Regions from separate parts of the Paenibacillus sp. NPDC058367 genome, predicted to be linked through region 1. Evidence: riboswitches for the same ligand, from Rfam matches in the RefSeq annotation. Region 1 holds a riboswitch; each other region holds the start of a gene.

The links. A riboswitch is a leader RNA that binds a small molecule or an ion and turns the genes downstream of it on or off. The one in region 1 is predicted to bind cyclic di-AMP.
Region 2: linked by a shared signal. The riboswitch ahead of ACFWMP_RS31110 (C40 family peptidase) and the one ahead of ACFWMP_RS30910 (resuscitation-promoting factor) in region 1 are both predicted to bind cyclic di-AMP.
Region 3: linked by a shared signal. The riboswitch ahead of ACFWMP_RS25250 (hypothetical protein) and the one ahead of ACFWMP_RS30910 (resuscitation-promoting factor) in region 1 are both predicted to bind cyclic di-AMP.

What each region holds. Positions count from the first base shown of each region.
Region 1 covers NZ_JBHXIZ010000012.1:43,542-51,088, forward strand. The annotation lists gene ispE (4-(cytidine 5'-diphospho)-2-C-methyl-D-erythritol kinase) at 1-304, opposite strand, end outside; gene ACFWMP_RS30885 (small, acid-soluble spore protein, alpha/beta type) at 445-621, opposite strand; gene veg (biofilm formation stimulator Veg) at 803-1,078, opposite strand; gene yabG (sporulation peptidase YabG) at 1,493-2,395, opposite strand; gene rsmA (16S rRNA (adenine(1518)-N(6)/adenine(1519)-N(6))-dimethyltransferase RsmA) at 2,467-3,351, opposite strand; gene rnmV (ribonuclease M5) at 3,348-3,899, opposite strand; gene ACFWMP_RS30910 (resuscitation-promoting factor) at 4,076-5,239, opposite strand; cyclic di-AMP (ydaO/yuaA leader) riboswitch at 5,521-5,750, opposite strand; gene ACFWMP_RS30915 (TatD family hydrolase) at 5,948-6,718, opposite strand; gene ACFWMP_RS30920 (HD domain-containing protein) at 6,830-7,547, opposite strand, start outside.
Region 2 covers NZ_JBHXIZ010000013.1:22,011-29,557, forward strand. The annotation lists gene ACFWMP_RS31095 (YwhD family protein) at 1-142, opposite strand, end outside; gene ACFWMP_RS31100 (M1 family metallopeptidase) at 246-2,252, shown strand; gene ACFWMP_RS31105 (hypothetical protein) at 2,264-3,094, shown strand; cyclic di-AMP (ydaO/yuaA leader) riboswitch at 3,309-3,447, shown strand; gene ACFWMP_RS31110 (C40 family peptidase) at 3,501-3,929, shown strand; cyclic di-AMP (ydaO/yuaA leader) riboswitch at 4,289-4,430, shown strand; gene ACFWMP_RS31115 (C40 family peptidase) at 4,436-4,927, shown strand; gene ACFWMP_RS31120 (GNAT family N-acetyltransferase) at 5,184-5,669, shown strand; gene ACFWMP_RS31125 (c-type cytochrome) at 5,797-6,153, shown strand; gene ACFWMP_RS31130 (4a-hydroxytetrahydrobiopterin dehydratase) at 6,245-6,532, opposite strand; gene ACFWMP_RS31135 (hypothetical protein) at 6,761-7,054, opposite strand; gene motA (flagellar motor stator protein MotA) at 7,261-7,547, shown strand, end outside.
Region 3 covers NZ_JBHXIZ010000005.1:429,462-437,008, reverse strand. The annotation lists gene kdpA (potassium-transporting ATPase subunit KdpA) at 1-1,271, opposite strand, end outside; gene kdpF (K(+)-transporting ATPase subunit F) at 1,284-1,361, opposite strand; gene ACFWMP_RS25250 (hypothetical protein) at 1,494-1,904, opposite strand; cyclic di-AMP (ydaO/yuaA leader) riboswitch at 2,095-2,284, opposite strand; cyclic di-AMP (ydaO/yuaA leader) riboswitch at 2,705-2,870, shown strand; gene ACFWMP_RS25245 (hypothetical protein) at 3,004-3,495, shown strand; gene ACFWMP_RS25240 (hypothetical protein) at 3,512-4,021, shown strand; gene ACFWMP_RS25235 (hypothetical protein) at 4,154-4,513, shown strand; gene ACFWMP_RS25230 (hypothetical protein) at 4,541-4,762, opposite strand; gene ACFWMP_RS25225 (ABC transporter permease) at 4,797-6,086, opposite strand; gene ACFWMP_RS25220 (ABC transporter ATP-binding protein) at 6,079-6,981, opposite strand; gene ACFWMP_RS25215 (ATP-binding cassette domain-containing protein) at 6,986-7,547, opposite strand, start outside.

The DNA.
Region 1 (7,547 bases):
CGCCAGCCAGGCCAGCTGCCACCGGTATTCTTTTATCCAGATGGATATGTACACCACTCTTCACGTTATAACGCTCTTTAATAAGCCTAGCCGCTTGAAAGGCCAGGTTCTTCTCATCTAGGGGAATATAACCCGCTTGACTTGATATTATAATAGTATCCCTTGGCAGCTCAGACAGCTCTAAACGGTCTGCTAGATCTACCATGGTCATAATCATTTCCACCTCATGAAAACCGTCAGCACGCTTGTGCAGCACATCCAGCATCAAATTAATTTTAGCTGGTGCCTTCTCATACATTTTCAAGGCGTTCACCCACCTTCAGCTTTTCCCGTAAAAACAACTTAACATATTATATGAAAAACTTCTAATGAAGTCCAATAATAAAAGGGTGTCGCCAGTTAGACGCACCCTTTTTCGTTAAATAATTGTTCACACGCTAAAGATTAAGATTTCCGGGCAGCCTCTTCAGCGAGCTGAATCGCTCTTTTCACCATATTACCTGCATCCTTCGCCCGTATTCCTCCCCAGCCTTCACGTTCCACAGTTTCGTAAAAACCAAGCTCCTTGGCTAACTCTGTCTTTAGTTCTTCCGACATCATGCCTCGTTTTCTGCGGCTCATTACGGAATTCCTCCCTTATGAAAGAAAATGATAAACCGATTGCTCAATTAGTATGCTTGCTTAGAACAAGGATCATTCACTGAATATTCACGCAAAAAAAAGAAACAGTCGTCCTTTATGAAGGACAACCGTTTCTGATACAAATAAAAAACAGCCTCCAAAGGAAGCTGCCCGTGAAACATTAAGCTTTAATATACATAATCCGCATCTGCCCATCGTCTTCACATACTGTGATTTCCACAGATTCAGTAAGGATATCGGCATAGCTATAGGAGACTCGCTTGAATGTTTGCTGCTCCTGATCCAGTTTGACAATAAATACAGAAGGGTACGTTTCTTCCAGGACACCGGTGCGTTCTACGGTTTTACGACGACCTCCGTTTGCACGCAACGTGATCTTATGACCGACGTGAGCTTCGAGACTGCGTTTGATTTCCAACAGCGCGTTATTAGCCATTGCCTGACGACCACCTCTTTTCTTGTCCATTATACAACTTCCCCAGGTGTTTGTCAAAGCAAATAAATAATTATAGATGATGAATATTTGGTTGTCAACGGAATTTTTTTGCGGGGAATCAGAGGCGAACTAATAGCCTTGTTATCTGTAATAGGTTTACCACAAAGCAAGAAAAATAACATTGTCGATCTTTAAAGATAACTACCATTTCACACAAGCATAATCGCCTTTGGCGTCGTCCCTACAAGGACGGTTAGCGTTTATGCGGGAAATATAAGGATAATGTATAGCGTGAAACTTATACTTTCTTATATAAAAAAAGGGTTAAGCTCATCGCTCACCCTTTCTTCGCGTTACTCTATTCGGCCACTCCAAATTACATATTAGCTTTGAAAATAGACCAGTACCTGTCGATTAAATTGCGGAAGGTGTCACTTTTAGTGCTGACAGGTTCTGCAGACGCGGCATCCCAATACGGAAGCTGCCACGGGTCTCAATACCGCCGATTCCCTGATTACCACTAATGGTGTTGTTCAAAACCTCACTCAGATTCACCGTATCCCTAATGGGCGTGAACGACGATTTTGCCGCTACATAAACTGGGTCTAGGGCATGGATCAATATCCGTCCAGGAGAACTGGCGAAATTCGCCCCTGCCCCCAGCAGTGCTTCAAAATGTGACTGACAAGCACCTGCAACAATCGTCAACGCATCAAAATTTCGCTCATAATCCCTAGCTACCCTAATAGCAGCTACGAAGTTTTGCGAATTTTTATAGCTGCTCAGACTGTGAAGATCGTAAGTATGCTGTTGCTTCAGCACCCCGTCATGACCGGTAATCACCACAATATCTGGACGCACGCGGGGCAGCAGCCGGTATAAAGTGTCAGCCATTGCGGACTCATGAACATGATGGCCTTCAGCAGGGATCCGCAATTGCTCGTATAAGCTAAGGCTCTTATTCAAATACGCTGGATCGCCATCCAGATGCAGTACTTTTCCCGGCACTTCAAAATAAGCAGCTTCCTTGGGCGATGGAGCCCATGCTCCTTCTGATAGAGCGCTCCCGCTCCTCTGACTTTGCTCCTGTCGGTCTTTCCGCAGCTGTGTCAGTGATTCATTCGCTTTAATCTGTGCCTGCTGTCCTCGTTCCGTAATTCGGGTAGGAGGCACTTGAACCAAGTCATTCAGAGGAGAATCCGCCAACAGACGGAAATCTGTGCCTTTAATGACGGCTCTGTCCTGCACAATATGATCTACACGAAAAGTCAAATCTCCGCCATAAGATTTACGAACGACCAAGTCTCCTAAATTCATTACAACCACCACCTCTACCCCATCGTATGGGCAAAGGCCTCAGTTGGTTCATAACTAGCTATGTTTTTAGCTTATTCAATTCCAGCAGCCAACAGAACACCGCTTAATCGGGCGTATTCTTCTAGACTTAACGTTTCTCCACGACGTGTTGGTTCAATACCAGCTTCTGCGAGTAAAGCCTCCAGACGCTCACGTCCCTCTTCAGGGAAGTAACGAGCCTTGAGATTGTTAGCAATCGTCTTGCGACGCTGTGTGAAAGAAGCTTGGACGACCTCAAAGAAGTGCTTCTCACTCTCAACTTCTACCGGTGGACGCTCTCTTACCTTTAGACGGATTACAGCGGACTCCACATTAGGTTGAGGAATGAACACCGTACGCGGCACAATGCAGACGAGCTCAGGCTCGCTGTAGTACTGCACGGCAATGCTAAGACTCCCGTATTCCTTTCCTCCCGGAGAAGCGGCCATACGCTCCGCAACCTCTTTCTGAATCATTACAACAATGTTATCAAGCGGAAGCTTCTCTTCGAGCAGCTTCATCAGAATCGGAGTAGTTACATAATACGGCAGATTGGCAACTACGCTTACCTTGTTCACGGATGCAAAATCTTCTTTGAACAGCTCCTGCAGATTTACATTCAGAACATCATCATTACGAACCTTAACATGCGGATAAGGGGAAAGTACGTCCCTTAAAATAGGAATCAGCCTACGGTCGATCTCCACAGCGGTCACTGCACCAGCGGTTAGCGCCAAACGCTCCGTCAGGGCACCAATCCCAGGACCGATTTCCAATGCCCCTGATTCGCTATCTAGCCCAGCAGCGTCAACAATCTTGTCCAATATATTTTGATCAATCAAAAAATTCTGTCCTAAGCTCTTCTTGAACTTGAATCCATAACGTTGAATAATTTCTTTCGTCCGTTTTGGAGTCGAAATTTCCTCTCTACCACTCATGAAGTAATGCCCCCCTGATCAATTTGGGCGAGAGCTCCGGCAAATTCCTCCCGCGTAATTCCAAACATCGCCAGCCGCTTGTACAGCTGCTTGCCATTACAATATCCGATTCCAAGCAAATTACCAAGTGCCATACGTCTTTCAGCTGCCCGAGGGTGTACAAGCATTCCAGCGGCCATTAAATCATCAAGTCCAATTAAAGCAGGTGCACCTTCAAAAGAGGTATGTACATTCCGCAGCGCATGACGAATCGCCTCTGGTGAAGCGTTCTCCACACCGATATCTCCCTTGCGGGTTGCGTCCTTCTCAGGAATGAAGGCATGCTTACAGCCCGGCACCTTTGCGGACACAATCTTACGAATTCGTTCACCCGCATGATCCGGGTCAGTAAGGATAATCACTCCTCTACGCTCCATAGCAAGCGCGATCTTCGCAATTACGGTCCGGTCTACAGCCGAGCCCCCTGTTTCGATCGTATCTGCTTCTACAGCGCGTTTAACAGCGACGGTATCACTCTTACCTTCAACGACAATTAATTCCTTAATCATATCTCTTGACTCCTTCCAAAAAAAGCAAAAAAGAAGAGGTTTCGCTCCTCTTCTTTTGGTTAAAGAATGTATAAGTGATGAGCGGTTGCTCTGCGATCAACGAAATGATCATCTGGCGTTCCTTAACGGTTATCATCACTATAGCTTATCAAAGAATAATTTGCAAAAGCTTCAGCCTAGTTTAACTCCGGCTTCACAGGTCCAATCACATAAACGGTACGTGATTTACGACCGAAATTACGCACATGGCTCAGTGAATCGTAATAGACATCTACTTTATTGCCTTTAATGGCACCGCCAGTATCTTCTGCTCGGCGGAATCCAAGCCCCTCGATATATACCCACCAGCCAATAGGAATTACATTCGGGTCTACCGCAATTGTACGACCTTCCGTTACGCGTGTTCCGGAAGCAGTTTTGTTACCAATACCTGGCTCTTCTGATGAATAAGCTGTCATGGAGACGTTCTTAATCATCTTCTTGTACTCAAAGTCTACGCCAGCCTTGCTTGTGACATTATTAGTCTTAGCGCTAACCTTAGCCGTTTTTGAAGTGGTGTTTGATTTGGAAGTTGTTGTAGTCTTAGCTACAGCCGGCTTAGGAAGTGCTTTGGTACCAACGGCAATAATCTTATCTTTCGTTACCGTTTGTACTTCCTTACCAATCATGCGCATAGAGGCCAGTTCTCCGTCTTGGTAGATCTTCTCAATATGCTGAATCATGACGCCTGGTTTGCCTGCCTGTGCCACTCTAACTGTTCCCACAGTAAGGGAGGGGTCTGCTGTCTTGATGACTCTGAAGGGTAAGTTAGTTGTTCGCTGTACGGTCTGTTTGTTGATGCGAACAATCTTAACCTCCATGTTTGCAGAAATGGTGGTGTCTAACGAAGGGAAAATCTTATCATGACCTTCTAGGGTAATGCCCATTTTCTCAATTGCTTTACCAATTGTGTCCTCGGTCGTATATAACGTTTTTGTTGCTCCATCCGCAGTAAGACTAATTTTCTGCGCACGATTGATAACGACACGGTCACCGTCTTTTATTTCATCACTCAGACCTAAAGATAGTTCATCATGCGGCTGCAGCGAAATTTGCTCTTTCTCCAACACATCACCAAGAAGCGCTTCCCGCGTTTCAAGCGTCTGTGTTTGCCCGTCTATTACTAAAAATAATTGTTTGTTACTTTGACCGTGTACGTACAGCAGAATAAGTAGCGCGATAGCGACTGAAATCACGCCTGCAAGTAAAAGTACGCGAGTATTTACTTGCTCCCACCGTAATGCGAAAGACCTGCTGGATGACTGCGAATCATGGGATACTTCTGGTTGGAATACGCCCATTCTCTCCATCCTCCTTACATAGCCCCGTCGTCAATTGTATATCATGAGGACTGAATTCCTTTGACGAAACTATTTGAGATTGTCACAGGACACGCACGTAATAACTTAGCGTCTCCTGCTCATGGATCGCCTGCTCGGCACAGCTACTCCCACCCCTGTTATATAACAGTATGTGGGCAACATTCTATTTATTCAAAAATAAAAAAGCCTAAAAAGAGTTCAACTGAGGACTCTTTCGTGGCTTCTCCAATATCAGAATAGAGAATGCTTGTGCACGAGGTTGCCTCTCTTACTTGCGCTTACGGGGTTAGCTGTCGGGTTCGGACGAAAGAGAGACGCCCTATTTCAGGTCACCCGCTCATGGCGGTTGCCCTTAAATTCACCCCAAAGACCACGTGAAGAAATCAAATACTGTCCTACGGCACGTCTAAACCGTATTTAAAATACAGGCATGCGGTAGGTCAATATTGGTTCCCCCGTTCTCCATACGGAGACTCAGCGAGACGATCCATGAATCAATGGCTGTCACTATAACACAGCTCACATCACTGAAAAGATGATATCCTGTTTTGATGCATGTTGTAAAGGACGATTCAACCACGTTTACGCAAAAATATGGTTAAAATATTGTAATATTCAGCCGTTTTTATATTAAAAAAGTTTAATATATCGGCCATTCTCTATTTTTCACCTGTTTTGCTCCCGTTTTCACTCAATCCCAAATCGTTCCAGTGCGTTCGCATACGTTATTTTAGCCAATTCTTCCCATGTTAACCCTTTAATTTCAGCTGCTGCCTCTGCTACAAGCTTCACATGAGCGCTCTCATTTCGCTTCCCGCGGAAGGGGTGTGGAGTCAAATATGGAGCATCGGTTTCGATCAATAATCGGTCTAGTGGTGTCTGCGCAAGCACTTCTTTTGGCACTCTTGCATTTTTGAACGTAATGGGTCCTCCAAAGGATAAATGAAAACCAAGATTCAAGCACATTTTAGCTGTTTCCCAGCTTCCTGAGAACGAGTGCATCACGCCTCCAACCTCATTTGCTTTTTCCTCCCGTAAAATCCGTACAACATCCTCATGTGCATCACGATCATGAATACAAATCGGCATATTTAATTCACGGGCTAGTCCAATTTGCTTGCGAAAAACTTCATGTTGCACATCCTTGGGAGAAGTATCCCAGTAATAATCCAGTCCGATTTCACCAATAGCCACTACTTTTTTATGACTGCATAGAGAAGCGATCCAATCGAGATCTCCTTCTTTCATATCAATCGCATCCTGAGGATGCCAACCCACTGCCGCATAAATATAATCATAAGATTCCGCCAGCTTCATCGTTGAGGGAATCGTCTCCCGATTAAATCCGATATTAATCATCTTGCTAACTCCTGCTTCTACAGCACGAGCGATAACTTCTTCGCGATCCTCGTCGAATTGAGGTGCATCCAGATGCGTATGTGTGTCAAACAGAAACATTTTAACCCTCACTCCTTGTTCTTTTTTAGATATATAACAATATAAGTTTCACGCTATCCGTGATATCTTATTTTTCTACTCTTCTTGTCAAAAATCCCATATTTTCTTGTATTATTTTGCAAAAATCTCTGCAATAGAAGCAGGCAATCGCGTAAGCGCATTTCTTAACTTATCCTGAGGAAAATAAAGATGATATCTTCCACGGTGAATGCCGCTAATAGAACGCACAATATCCGACACCTCTGAAATTTCCCGCAGATGATCATGCCGATCAAGCAGCAGAATTTGTTTATTGTCAAAAGCTTCTCCCGGACGGAACACATCATAGGGCAGATCTGTCGGAAAATCAATCTCCAAATCATATTCTGGGTGAAGTCCCGCTGCCGCAAAACTGCTGCGAATTTCAGTAATCATTTCTGTATCGAGATTCTCCACCTCAACATATTTATAAAGTTTACGATGAATAAAACGGGTACACAAGTCGCTTAGTAGCTCATCTTTCTCAAGCGTCCACTGCATAAAAGCCGTCTGTACCAGTGCTTCATCCAGCATTAAATACTGCTTCACTGTCACCTCACCACGGAACAAATCCTCCAGTGGATTAATCATGAAACTAAAATTGTACCCCTCTTGGAAAAGCTCCTTGGCTCTACGAAAAATTTGTCGCAAAATAATCTCTGAGCTGCGTGTCACCGGATGAAAATAGACTTGCCAGTACATTTGATAACGCGACATTAAATAATCTTCAATGGCATGCATTCCCGATTCTTTTACAACAATTCGACCATTATAAGGACGCAGCATTCTTAAAATCCGATCAATGTCGATC
Region 2 (7,547 bases), on a different contig from region 1:
TGACTGCTTCACCGCCATCAATAATGACAGGCGATACGTTATTGAGCTCTATAGAGCCCGCTCCAAAGCCTTTATGTTTACTTTTGGCATTCACAATATTTAAGGCAATCTGTTTCTTGCCCTCCGGTTGTATGTTGTCCACGAGTGCACACCCTTCCTCTTACGAATAATTTAATTTTAGCTAATAATGCGGCGATTGCAAACATATACATCCCGTAGATGCTTGTCACGGGAGGAATCACACTATGAAGTCACTGTCATTAAGGTACATCATCATCTTTGCGACCCTGGCCACCCTCGTGCTATTAGGAGGCATATGGGTCTATTCGGGGGATAACTCCACATCTTCTGTTACTAGCTTTGTTTCAAAAGAGGCCAAGTCCTCAAGCGGCACAGCTCCTGCAGCTGCACCACAACAGACACTGCCTGAAAGCGCCCCCGTTCCAGCAGAAGAGGCATTAAGTCAACGAGTTGTCGAGTATCACATCGATGTTCAGCTTGTTCCTGATACAGAAACCTTAATCGCTTCTGAGACGGTAACCTGGACACACCCCGGTGTAAAACCGGTAAGTGATCTATATTTTCATATGTATCCAAATGCTTTTGCTTCACCAGATACTACCTTTATGAAGGAGTCCGGGGGAACGCTCAGAGGTGACACCATGCCAGAGAACGGCTTCGGAAGTATGACTTTAACCGATTTGCGCACAACAGAAGGAACATCACTAATGCAAAGAGTGCAATTTGTACAACCCGATGATGGTAACGTCAACGATAAGACACTCCTAAAGGTGCATCTCCCACAGCCGGTTAATGGTGGAGAAAGTGTCACGCTTAAACTCCAGTACGAGGTCCAGCTCCCCAAAATATTTGCCCGTATGGGCGCATCAGGCAATTTCGTGATGGCTGGGCAATGGTTCCCTAAACTTAGTGTATACGAGCCTATGGGCACACGTGGGGTTAAGGAGGAAGGCTGGGATTTGCATCAGTATCACGGCACCTCTGAGTTTTACAGCGATTTTGGCATCTTTAATGTAACGATTGCGGTTCCTTCCGACTACACGGTAGCTGCGACCGGATTTCCTGTGAAGAATGCCAAGCTAAAGCAAGATCAAAAAATATATCAGTTCTACGCTGACGATGTCCATGACTTTGCGTGGGCGGCATCCCCTGATTTTACAGTAGCCGAAGAAGCCTTCTCTACGCCAGAAGTGCCTGGTGTACGGATTAAGGTGTATCTCGATCCATTACACAAAGACTTAAAGGAACGATACCTTCAGGCCGCTAAGGCAGCTCTGACCTACTTCAGCAAATGGTATGGTCCTTATCCCTACTCGACTCTGTCTATTATCGTTCCGCCTAAGGAGGGGAATGGGGCTGGAGGAATGGAGTATCCAACACTCATTACAGCATTTGGAGCCACAGACTCTTCTCCTGACACCTCACTTGAAAGAACCGTCGTTCATGAAATTGGCCATCAATACTTTTACGGCATGGTAGCCAGCAATGAATTCGAAGAGGCTTGGCTAGATGAAAGCTTCACTTCTTATGCTGAAGACAGACTCATGGAGCAAGAATATGGCATCAAAACGAATCTCCCTCTTCAGTCCAGCTTGGTGACCAAATCAGAGCCGCTAAATTTAGAAACATGGAAATATGCCGGGGCAGAATCCTATAGCCGGAATGTGTATATTCGCGGAAAGCTAGTACTTAAGGATATTGAGCGCCAAGTAGGCACTAAGGCAATGAACAGCATCATGTCCACTTACACACGTAAATTCCGTTTCCAGCACCCCACTACGTCTGATTTTCAAAAAGTCGTTGAGAAGGTAACCAAAAAATCATGGCAGCCTTATTTCGAAGATTATATTTATGGTGGTGGTGCTCCTGATTTCTCAGTAGATACGATTACGATTAAAAAGAATGGCAACAGCGATGCTCAGAGCTATGAATCCATAGTAAAGATTACAAACAAAGGGAGCCATTACGTTGACGTTCCCATTAAATTCACATTCGCCGATGGCTCTGCTACAGAGCGGGTCTGGAGCGGTGAAGGAGCAGAGACTACCTTCCAATTGTTAAGCGATAAGCTTCTTCTCTCTGCTGAGGTTGATCCTGAGCATACCATTCTGTTAGAAAACAAGCATCTTAATAACTTCAGACTGGCGGAAATAGAGCCCAAAACGCTCTCCCGCTGGACATTAAGTGTAACTAAACTAGTTGAAACCGTGCTCGGAACTCTTGTCTGGTGAGGTGAATGATTGTGAGAACATCGATAACCCGCGGCTGGCAAAGCATGAAGGAGCAATTTTATATTCTGATTCTGCTCTTCATCTACCGACTGCTCTGGGGCTACTTTATGTACGGCTTCATCCGGTCTGCTATCGTTCCAATTCTACTGCGTTATCCAGATAAAGACGCTGGAGGCAGCGGAATGGGCAGACTACTCTATTATGTCGAAGGGCAGTTCAACTTGAACACAGATCCTGCGATACGTACTTGGTTATGGATGTTCCTAGGGCTTGTTGTCTTACGACTGCTACTCTCCCCCTTCATAAGGGCAGGATTACTGCATGAACTCCATCAGGAGCGAAAAGGAGAGCGTGGCCTGTTCTTTTTTCCAGGTATGAAGCTTTATGGATTTCCAGTGTTTATCTTCAGTCTAATCGAATGGGCGCTGGCTCTACTTCCGTTATACTGGCTTGCTCCAAAAATGTACGGGCTATTCTTGTCCTCCTTTCTGAACTACTCTTTGTTACTTCATCTAGTTCCATACGTATTGGCATGGCTTATATACATCTTTATCGTGCGCCTGTTCCTTCTATATATGCAGTTTGGGTATACCAGCGGCACGGGGATGTTCTCCTCCTTATTCATTTGCTTGAAGTCGCTGATTCCGGCAATAGGAATTTCAATCATACTTGGTGCAGCAGGCCTGATCCTTTTGCTAGTGTGCGGAATAACGGGTATCTTCTGTCCTGGCCTACCAGCACTTCTTATTCGTCAACTTTCATCACTGCCCTCAACACTCTTCAAAATGTGGGGAATTTCAGCTCAATATCATCTATGGCACAGTAAAGCATTTCCACAATAATTTGAAGCATTACAGAACATAATATAAGAGTCCCGGTTCCTGAATCAGGAGCTGGGACTCTTTCGCGTTATAGACAAATTATGAGGATTTGCAAAATCGTAAAGACTTTGTTACAATAAGTCCTGTTCCATTGGTAACAAGTTTGTAATCATTTGAAACGATTTCTACATAACTTCATGTATTTGTCGTAGTCATGTCGATAAGTCACTATCTGGTGCATAAAACGCCGAATTCCTTGCACCGGGAAGTGGGGGAACCATATTTTGGGTGAATTGATCTCGCTTTGCAGTGATCATAGGGGAACCTTCTACCGAATCCTTAAGCTAACCTCACAGGCATTGGAAGGGGTACAATTTTTTTGAAGAATTTAAGAAAAGCATGCGTCGCTGCGGCGCTAGGACTTGTGATGGCGTTCTCTATTGGTGGAGGAAGTGCCTTTGCAGATTCTAAGATGGACAGTGTTATTTCAAAGACAATTGGAGTTGCCTATAAAACCGGAGGCACTAGCACTGCCGGGTTTGACTGTTCTGGATTTACTACGTATGTATTCAAGAAGGTGGGTCTTTCTTTGCCCCGTACTTCAAAAGCTCAATATAATGTCGGAACTCCTGTAGCCAAAAGTAAATTACGTTCAGGTGACCTAGTTTTCTTTAACACATTGGGCAACGGCGTATCCCATGTCGGCATTTATGTTGGAAACGGAAAATTCGCACAATCATCATCTTCATATGGCGTGACCATCACTTCACTTAGCCAATCCTACTGGGCCAATCGCTACGTTGGTGCTAAAAGAGTAATGAGTACTTCCTCATATCAAGCTATAGCCTACGATTAATACTTCCCCACAACTATAATCTCACAATTACATTATATAGACCTGGGTTTGATTATTGACTTAATCGAATCCAGGTTTTCTTTTGCCTTATTATATTCTTTACACCTCTTGAACGGACTTTAAACACTTTTATTTGATAAAAATTTCAATAAATATAAAAATTAGTTTAATATTATCGCTTACATATGCATTTTGTCTTTAAAAAAACGAATTTTTCTGCATGATTATGTTAAAAACGATTGCCAAGCGGCACTCTGTTTGTTACAATAACTGCAGTAAGATTTTAGTAACATTTTTGTAATCATTAAGTTGTTATTTACAAAGGTTTTGTCATGTATTGATTACAAGCTATTCCTAATCAACAGTATCAGCCGAGTTTCCTAACTATTAGGAAAACGGGGGAACCAACTTTGGGTGAATTGACCTCCATTTTTAGAGGGGTCATAGGGGACCTTCAACCGAACCCTTAAGCTAACCTCGTAGGCATCCGGAAGGGGTATAAACTTTTGAAGAAGAAGCTAGCAGCAGCAGTACTTAGCTTTTCCATTATTTTCACCATCGGAGCAGGAAGCGCTTTCGCGGATTCCAAAATGGATAAAGTGATCGACAAGACCATCGGAACTAAGTACGTATCCGGCGGCATCTCCACAAATGGATTTGATTGCTCCGGATTTACAATGTATGTATTTGATAAAATTGGTATAAACCTACCACACCAATCAGGTTCCCAGTATCAAATGGGTACTGCTATCTCCCAAGATGATTTAAGATCTGGTGATCTTGTATTCTTCAATACAAGTGGTAAGGGTGTCTCCCATGTCGGTATTTATGTCGGTGAAGGCAAGTTTGCACACGCATCTTCCTCACGCGGTGTAACGATTAGCTCCCTGAGTGATAGCTACTACGTGAAACGCTACATCGGTGCTAAACGAATTATGAGCACGGATGCTTATCATTCTGTTGCTTCTGAGACAGAAGATAATGATGATGTTCAATAAGTAAATCGTACATAGGCTCTTTTCCAAGATGTTGATTCTTGGGGAAGAGCTTGTTTTTTGTCTTATTTAGTATTTACCCCTCTCAGAATTTGTAAAACAATAATCCTCATAAATTTCTGAGTCGACCATGCCTTTTTTTGTATATAATTAGTTACAAGCATAAACGCCTTCGATGTCCTTATAAGGACCATAAGTATTTTAAGCTAGAAATATAAGACATTTAAAGTTCGCCCGTGAAAGGAGGTCCTTTGACCTTATGATAAATCCCTCTGTTACTTTTCATGTAGCGCCTATGGAGACCAGTCACGCGGAAGAGATTTGCAACTGGGATTACACTGCCCCTTATAATATTTACGGCTGGATGCCGTGGGAGCAAATGCAGGCTCTTGGAATCGAGTTCGGTGACCCTCAGCTACGGAATGAGCAATATGTCTCCATACTAAATGGGCAAGGGATTTTGTGTGGATTCGCGCAGTTGTTTCCAATGGAAGGTGTTGTTCGCTTGGGGATTGGTATGCGCCCTGATCTATGCGGTAAAGGTCTAGGAAAAATATTCATGGATGCAATTGTGCAAGCAGCCTTGTTTCGTTATCCTGAGCGTGAGATTGATCTAGAGGTATTGACCTGGAACCAGCGGGCGATCCGAACTTACCAAAAGTGTGGATTTACGATTACCGATACGTATGAACGCCTAACCCCCACAGGAAACAAACCTTTTTATTGCATGGTCTATGATAAATAATATTAAATTCCATATTTTTCAATGATTTGATGGCATTATCGTTCATTTTTTTGTCACAAACCCTATGATAACGCTTCACCTTGAGCTATAATGTAGGGAGCAGCTTACATAGAAGGGACGAACTGGGATGCAGAAATGGATCATGAGCGGTTTGTTTTTTGCCGCCTGTGCCTTTGCGGTAGTACTTATGTTTACACTTCCAGGTAAAGAAGAGGTAGCTGAACAGAATAAGCCGACGATGCCGGAAGTCCAATTGGATGCGGCAAAGGCCGAAGCAACCGTGAAAGCCAGCTGTATCACCTGTCACGGCGATCAGCTTCAAGGTGGAGTTGGACCCAGTCTTCAAAATGAAGGCGGTCAGCATGATGCTGAAGAAATCTACAGTATCGTCACTAAAGGACGCGGTCAAATGCCTTCCTTTAAAGAAAAGCTAGCCCCTGAGGAGATTGCAAACGTCGCCCTCTGGCTCTCAGAGAAAAAGTAACAGTAACTACTACCTAAGCAACTAAAAACGCCCGTGCCAGAAGATAGTTCACTATCTGCGCACGGGCGTTTATTTATGAGTTTGGGTGACACTAACGATTTTTCTCAAAGGCTTCATTAAATTCATGTGCCTCTCGAATATCTAGAGCTGTAATACCGTCTTCCTCATTTGATTTCAGTCGTAAAGTCACTGTCTTATAATCAATCGTAATATGTGGATGGTGATCAAAGGCTTCTGAAATGGTGGCTACTTCATCAACGAAAGCAATACCCTTCATATATTGGCTGAACATATATTTTCGCACCATGGTATTCTCTTCCAGCTTCCAACCTTCCAGCTTGCTGATCTGCTCACGCAGTTCTTCTTCCGTAAATAACAATTCGTTTCCTCCCTTACTAAAAATTGCAGTAAAATCCGCAGGTCCCTTTACTCGTCATATTCGTTAAACAAAACATCCCTTAGCTTCTGAGGTCCAAGGGATGTGCCAGGATAAAGGCAATATTTTCGATTAAATGTATTCAAGAATCCCAGCGATTATAACTCGGCTACACCAATTTTAACACGGGCTACTAACTACGGGCAAATTACGCCCCACCGCCCCCTCTTCTTAAATCAAAACAACAGAGGCTAAATCCTCTTCTCCGACTAAAATATTAATGCGGTGCGTGTCCTTATCGTAGATGATAACGCCGCTCCCCACCTCAATCATAGGTTCATTACCCAGCGCGAAGAAAAGATCCTCAGCCAGTGCCTCCCATACCTCCATCTTGGATTCCTGCGGCAATTCTTGCCACTCTTCTGGATCCATTTCAAAAAATAAGTACCCATCGGAAATTCTTCCGACAGCCTCAGTCAAATCCGTTAGGATTTCACCGTAATCTCTACCATGCTTTACACCCACATGTATCACTCCGTTTTCTCCACAGATGAATAATTACTTACCTTATCCATTATAGCCGAAAAAATGACTTCACAAAAAACGGAATGATGTCGATAAATAAGAATATACGTTATTCGGTTTCGAACAGAGTGCCTTGCCGCTGTTTCAAGGATGATATACGCGGCTTTGTCGGAACACATCTTATAATCTCATGGACGAGGTGCATAATGGAAATTTCAACAATACTTGGTTTAATTTTTGGTCTAGTTGCAGTTATTTGGGGTATGATCCTCAAGCACGCTCCTCTTCACGCTTTAGCCACACCTGCTGCTTACGTTATTATCTTAGTGGGTACGGCAGCTTCCATCTTTATGGCCTTTCCGTTCTCGGAGGTCAAGAAGATTCCAAGTCTGTTTAAAATGATTTTTGTCAAAAAGAAATTAATCAGTAAACCCGAATTAATTACTATGTTCATGGAGTGGGCTTCTATTACACGGCGTGAAGGTCTGCTGGC
Region 3 (7,547 bases), on a different contig from region 1:
GGATGCACAAGGATCGCTATGGCAATCAGCTTCATCTCCTTGGCCTCTATTTTCCGTCCGAGGAACTCCGGTGTCCTGCCGACCATGAGACCGCACAGGAAGACACCCAGAATCGCATACATCAGCATATTGATCAGTCCGACACCTTTACCACCGAAGACATTGTTGAGCATCATCAGTGCAAGAGGCGTAATGCCTCCCAGCGGCGTCAGCGTATCATGCATATTGTTAACACTACCTGTCGTAGCTGCGGTTGTTACTGAAGTAAACAAGGAAGACTGCGGTATGCCGAAGCGCACCTCTTTACCTTCCATACTACCTTGTGAAGATTCTATTCCTAGTGCATTGATCGCCGGATTGCCTTTCGATTCAGCATAGAAGTTTAGGCTTAATAGCAGAACAAACAAGGTCATCATTGCGGTAAAAATTACCCAGCCCTGACGTTTGTTCTTGGCAAACAATCCGTACATATAAGGGAGCGAAGCTGGCAGCATCCACATAGAGAGAATCTCTAGCACGTTCGTAAGTGGATTAGGGTTCTCAAAAGGATGCGATGAATTGGCTCCGAAGAAGCCGCCACCATTGGTGCCCAAATGCTTGATCGATTCCAGAGAAGCTACTGGACCGATAGCAATTTGTTGCGTTTGCCCCTCTAGTGTAGTGACTTCAAGCGATGGCTTGAGTGTTTGCGGCACATGTAGTCCTACCAGTACCAATGAAACCAGCAGAGCTAGAGGAATGAATACACGAATATGTGCTTTAACGAAATCCTCGAAGAAGTTCCCGACTGATTTCCGTCCTGTGATCCCTCTGACAAAGGCAACCGCAACAGAAAATCCGCTCGCTGCAGACGTGAACATCATCATCGTGATGACAGCCATTTGTGAAAAATACGAAAGTCCCGTCTCCCCGCTGTAATGCTGCAGGTTTGTATTAGTCATAAAACTAATCACCGTATTGAACGAAAGCGTCTGTTCCATATCCGCAATTCCATTCGGATTTAGTGGTAAACCCCGCTGCAATCGAAGAAAGATATAGCTGAAAGTAACCAGTACGATATTCGTTAAAACAAAGCTGAGCGCATACTTCTTCCAGGACATACCGTCCCGTTTTTTCAGGCCGATCAGCTTAAAAATTCCTTTTTCCATACCTCCAAACCATCGATCCGTACGGTTCGGTTCATTAGAAAACACATAATATAAATACGTGCCCATCGGCTTAACCAGCAAGATGAGAATTACGATTACAGCAACAATTTGCAAAATGCCCATGAATGCCCCTCCTTAAAATTTCTCCGGATGAATCAATGCATAAACCAGATATATAAACAGCAGTAGGGTAACAGCGATTACTAGAATCACAGCTTATCCCTCCCCGTATCCTCAACTACACCTGCACACCAGCGCATAAATCCATAAAATAACCCGTAAATTACAGCTAACGAAGCCACCATATACAGATCCATCATATCTTCCGCACTCCTTCTTTTATCCTTAATGAGGTGATCTATCTACCAGAAAATCAGCATCACCGCTGTGGGAATAGATTACATAACTCGCGCCAAGTCTTTTATAGACCAATCTAGGATTTATTGAGCTTGTAATTACAAAAATCGGCTGTGTCGTCCAGGTACGGCACATCTGAATGTAACGGCAGCATAACGTAAAGCTGCTCTCGAACAGATATACCCGGCCTACCGGAAACGGCGGGCGAAACCAAGTATTCTGATGGCGGGTATCAACTAGAACGACTTGTTCAATCCCCATCTCTTCGAGTAGGGCCTTCTCAGGCAAGTTGTTGGTCAATCCGGCCATCTTAATGCCTCTGAATTTTAGAAGCTTAATAAAATGTTCGCCTGCCTTCGTTGGCGCACATACCAGTACATATTCATTCTGATCTGTCATCTCTTATTCTCCTCAAATGCTTTGCTTGTAAGATCAGAGCTTGATCACCCTGATCTTGAAAAAAAAGCTACCGCTAATGATGAATATAACGACCTCTTCGTGAGGTTTTCCATAAATGCTTTGCTTAAAAAAGCACAGCAAAAAGCCACAAAGGATTCTCCTCTGTGGCTCGCTAGCGGTCACATTGCACTCATCCTCTCTCCATACGCTTACGAGGTTAGCTGTCGGATTCGGGCGGTGAGAGTCGCCCTACCTGTATAGATGCGAGCTCACTGGCATCTTCTACAGGATTCACCCCATAACCGGCTTCCGACTCTCACATCGTCTGCCGATTGTTGGTTCCCCCGCTTTCCTTATCGGAAATTAAGCGGATCAAATATTCGATTGTTGTTGAAACAGGAGTAATCATACCCTTATGCAGGAAGTATTGTAAAACCTGATTGATGCCAAAATAATGCAAATTAAAAACTATTTTCGCATTGGATAGCGCTTACTTGATATCCAATCTCTCTATATCTCTTGTTTACTCGAGTTTCAATCCATTAGCGAAAAACGGTCATACCATGTGATTTTATTCACCACGATTAGTGAAATCACCAAAAATCGCCTATATAAGAAAGGAAACAAGAAAGCGAGATTAAGCGAGGAAGAAGCCCGATAACTCGCAATAAATACCTATTTGGTTCCCTTTTTCGTCGTAGTAGGCAGGATTTGGTTTAAATTGCGCTCAAAAGAACACTTTCTGTTTTTACAGAAACACCTTGAAAAGAGTATGATTCGGGTTGAATCTATTTCACGAAATACATTCAACGCTGAGTTCCTGCATTTGCAGGGAACGGGGGAACCATCAGGCCACATGGCCTACTTGGGGTGAATCCGAAGGAGACTGTTCAAGTCTCACATAGGTAGGGCGACTCTCACCGTCCGAATCCGACAGCTAACCTCGTAAGCGTAAAGAGAGAGACCCTTGATCCGCCACGCTTTGGCACAGGTGTGTGTATACCTGTATTCCAAAACCGCAGCAGAGGTCCTCCTCTTGCTGCGGTTTTTGCGTTACCTGAATCTATAGGGTGATAGCATGCTGGACGGGGTGAAAGGAATGAAACACTATTATTGGGGAACTCAGCAAGGGCTACTTGAGCCGATAAGTCTAAATTATGTTTGCTTTGGAGCGTTGTGGTTCGAAGAGGATCATCACAGAACTATTGTCGGCTATGCTTTTGGTCAGAAGCAGATTGAATCACTTCGCCATTTCAGCAGCCCATCTACCTGTGAATACTGTATGGACCGAACAATTATATACGAAATATATAAAAATATCCGAGAAAAGCAACAGCTGCAGGATTGGTCAGCACACCAACGTTTTCCGTGGCTCACCGCTTTTAAGGAACCGTGGAAAGAAGTTGCAGTCGGTTGGTACGTAATGAGATCCGGCAACACCTTTCCCTTACATTTATCCGTTATACGCAAACAGAAATTCCGACTATGGCTGGAGCATGCCGCAGTCTGTGAGAATGAAGCTGAAATGCTCGCCTGTATAGAGAAGGCTAACGTCATTCACCATGTAAATCTTAAGCTTTTGGAAACCTAAGGAGGAGAAACCTGTCATGGACCAGCGAAGACTATCTCGCATAGAAGTATTCGTCTTTGATTCACCAGAGCCTATTCACTATGGAATGGAGGCTGATCAAGACAGCCGTTATGGCATCCTGAAACTTACCTGTAAAGGAGGTAGCAGCTGGGGGGCATGTCTTATCTCTGCCAATACCAAAACTTTCGATCTTATTAAATGGAGTTCTTTTCTCAGAATGATATACCATTGCCGGCTAGAGGAAGCGATAGATAAAGTACGTACCCATGGTTCAGAGTGGGATCAGACTCAGTTTGAGCTAGTGCAAGGTGCTTTACAGGATTTAAAAGCCAAGCTGCAGGGTAAATCCTTGGCAGGGCACATTGAGCAAGGTCGTCTGTACAGAGCTGTCGCTGGTGGGAGAGATTCCAAAGGAGGGCGGCTATATTATAAACCATCCAGTGTAGCGCTTCAAAAACATAGTTATCCAGAACCTGATACCGCCGAGCTTATCAACAAATCCATTTCTTACTTTTCTTTATTATAAGTTCATCCCATAACCCATTCTGAAAGGATCGTGTTTATCATGCCTGACCCCTTACCTTCCGAATCACCCCGTAGAACTATATTTGCAGAGTGTGTTCAAAAGTGCACGAATGATATCTATACGCTCAGTTCCATGTTGTTACAACAATCAGTAGAAGCCGAGAAGGTTACTATCCGTACTTTTAAAGAGCTTCATAAAATATTCCGTCAAAAAAGCTTCGACAGCCAGCTATTCTCTATCGAGGCTTACCGCTCTTGTATCCGACAATGCGCCGATTATTACGCACGCCGGTCTCTTCTGTCTGCCAAGACATTGCCTTGGGAGGAACAGCTTATAAAAACGATGTGGTATGGCCTAAAGCTATCTTTACCTCAAATAAGCATCATTCTGCAAAAGAGTGTTCCTGTCCTAAAAGCACAGCTTAGGCGTGTGCGGGAGCAACTGACTGCTCAAGAGGATTTGCTGCCTAGTGGTAATCTATCCGTTGTCTAACTCCCTCAACTATCTTCCAAATAACTTTTACGATACATACACAAAAAATAAAAAAGCCACGGCATCTGCCGCGGCTTCCTTTCCGTACATCCACAATCCCGCAATCATCCCCACCATGGCAATCCCAGTCAATACACCCTGAGTGAAATCCATTAAAGTGGACCCATTGGTCGAGAGCATTCTACTAACCGTAGCCAGAGATACCGAACTCATTAAAAGCATCATATTGTATTGTTCACTTTTAGTCATGTTTACCACTCCTTAAAAGTTTATATGAAGCCACTTAGATCTTGTAAGCCTTCATCGCTTTTCTGATCTCTTTAATACTTGGACGTTTGCCGTACATCAATACGCCTGTGCGATAGATCTTGGCAGCCAACCATCCAAAGATGAACGTGGTAACAAGCAGGATGGCTAATGATACAATAACTTGCCAGATCGCTACTTCACCAACACCAATCCGGAGCAGCATGGTCAATGGAGAGGTGAACGGCACATAACTCGCTACCTTAACCAGCAGAGTGTCCGCATTGGAGATACTGAACAGTGGAACATAGAATGCTACGAAGCCTAACATCATAATCGGCATAACCGCTTGGCCAAGATCCTCTGTACGGCTGACAATTGAACCTACAGCTGCATACATCAAGGCATAGAGGAAATAACCTAGTACATAAAGAACAATTCCATAAAGCAACAAGTTAATATTAAGCTGGCCTAAATCCAGGTCTAAATCTTTCAAAATCGTTGCATTATGCGGAAGCTTAAGATTGACAACTACCGCTGCGATAATGACGCCAATTTGTAATAATCCTACTAAGAAGACACCGATAACTTTACCGAACATTTGCGCTAAAGGTGAGGCACTTGTAATCAGAATCTCCATGATCCGTGAGCTCTTCTCTGAAGTAATCTCAGCTGCGATCATATTACCGGTCATCATGATAGACATGAAGAACAGCATAAGCATGGCGTATACAATGACGTAATTAATAGGTGGAGCGGATTCCTGCGACGCATCCTTATCTCCCGCAGTCCCATCAGGGTTGAGCTGCTGAGTAGCTATCTGTACCGGTGTTGACATAGCAGCAATCTGCTCCTGCGTCAGCTTGTCGCCAACGACGAACTGGGTGTTGACCTGCTGAAGGGCATTTTGGAGATAGATTTGTACATCGCCCTTCAATTCACCATTTTCACTATGATAAGTAACGGGTGGAAGTCCTTCACCAGTCGGTTCTGCAAAAGTAACATACCCTTCTACAGTCCCTTCATCTAAAGCTTTCTTTAGCTCCGCATCGTCGGCAGAAGTATATTGCACAACTTTTGCCTGCGGCATTCCTTCAGGTGAAGTATAAGCCTTCAACAACTCTGCAGCCTGATTTCCATCTTCCGCGATCACAGCAATTTGAGTCTCTGCGTTTGTTGTAGAATCTCCCTTAAACTGATCGATGATGTACGGAAGATTCATCCCAATGCTGAGCAGCAACACTAGAATTAACGTAGTAATCATGAATGATTTCGTTCTTACTTTATTTTTAAAGGTAAAGCCAATAATTGTCCCCATCTTATTCATGAGATTCACCCACCGCTCTGATAAAGATTTGATTTAACGTTGGTTCCTTAATTTCAAAATGCTCCACTTCACCCTGCGCCATCGCCTGCTGTAGGATACGTTGTGCTGCGCCGATCTCACTGATTGACAACAGATAACCTCGCTCCTGTCGCTGTACTGCTGTTACACCTGCAATTGATTCTAGACCGGTCACTTCGTTATCCGTACGCAACAATACTTGTTCACGAGGATATCCACTCTTAATCGTACGAATATCGCCCTGCACGACAGTATTGGAACGATCCAAAATCGTAATATTACGGCAAAGCTCTTCAACATGCTCCATCCGGTGAGTAGAGAATAAGATACTCGTTCCTTGATCACGCAATTCTTTTACCGTATCTTTCAGTAGTTCCACGTTAACAGGGTCCAAGCCACTGAAGGCTTCATCAAGGATGAGAATTTGCGGCTTATGAACGACTGCGGCGATAAAGCCCATTTTCTGCTGATTCCCTTTGGAGAGCTCTTCAATCTTCTTATTGTAGTAATCCGGAACCTCAAACCGATCGAGCCAGTAGCGAAGGCTCTTATCTGCATCACTAGCCGACATCCCGCGCAGACGTGCCAAGTAGACGATTTGATCGCTTACCTTTACCTTTGGATATAATCCTCTTTCTTCGGGCAGATAGCCCATGATTTGCTGAAGTTCGCTGTTATACGACTTTCCATTATACAAAATATTCCCGCCATCAGGGTAAATTAGGCCAAGCACCATGCGCATTGTGGTTGTTTTCCCTGCACCATTTGCCCCCAGTAATCCGTAAATTTCCCCCTTGCCTACCGTTAGGTTAATTCCGTTTACAGCGGTTTTTTCTCCATATTGCTTCATTACACTTTCCAGCTTTAAGGCTTCCATTTCTCTAGTCCCCTCTCTTGTGATCAATCAGGATAGGACGGTGTCCCTGTGTCCATAAACCCAATATTTCGTCCAATTCTAAACTGCGACTCTTGATAACCTTTACGCCCAAGTCCTGAATGCGTTTCTCGTTCTTAGAAAATTGTTCTATGATAAAAGAAGCTACACCCGGTGTATCCATGGTAAAGTTTATACCTCCCGGTAATTCCGCTGATAACTCAGCAAGCTCCTCTTCACCTGCAACCTGTACCCATACCTCGGTCCAAGTACCGAATAAACTGTCTTTCTCGGCCATACCCAGCAGTTCACCTCTATGCATAAGCATGATATAATCTGCCAACCGCCGCACCTCTTCCACAATGTGTGTAGAGATGATGATCGTAGCGTTGTTCTCATCCATATATTTAAGCAGCGTCTCGATCATAATCTTCCAGGCAAAGGGATCAAGACCTGATGAAGGTTCATCCAGTAGCAGCAGACTTGGGCGTGACGCAAGTGCTGCGGCAATTTCGAATTTCCGACGCTCACCCTTAGACATCTTAGAAAGCCTCATATGATATGGAACC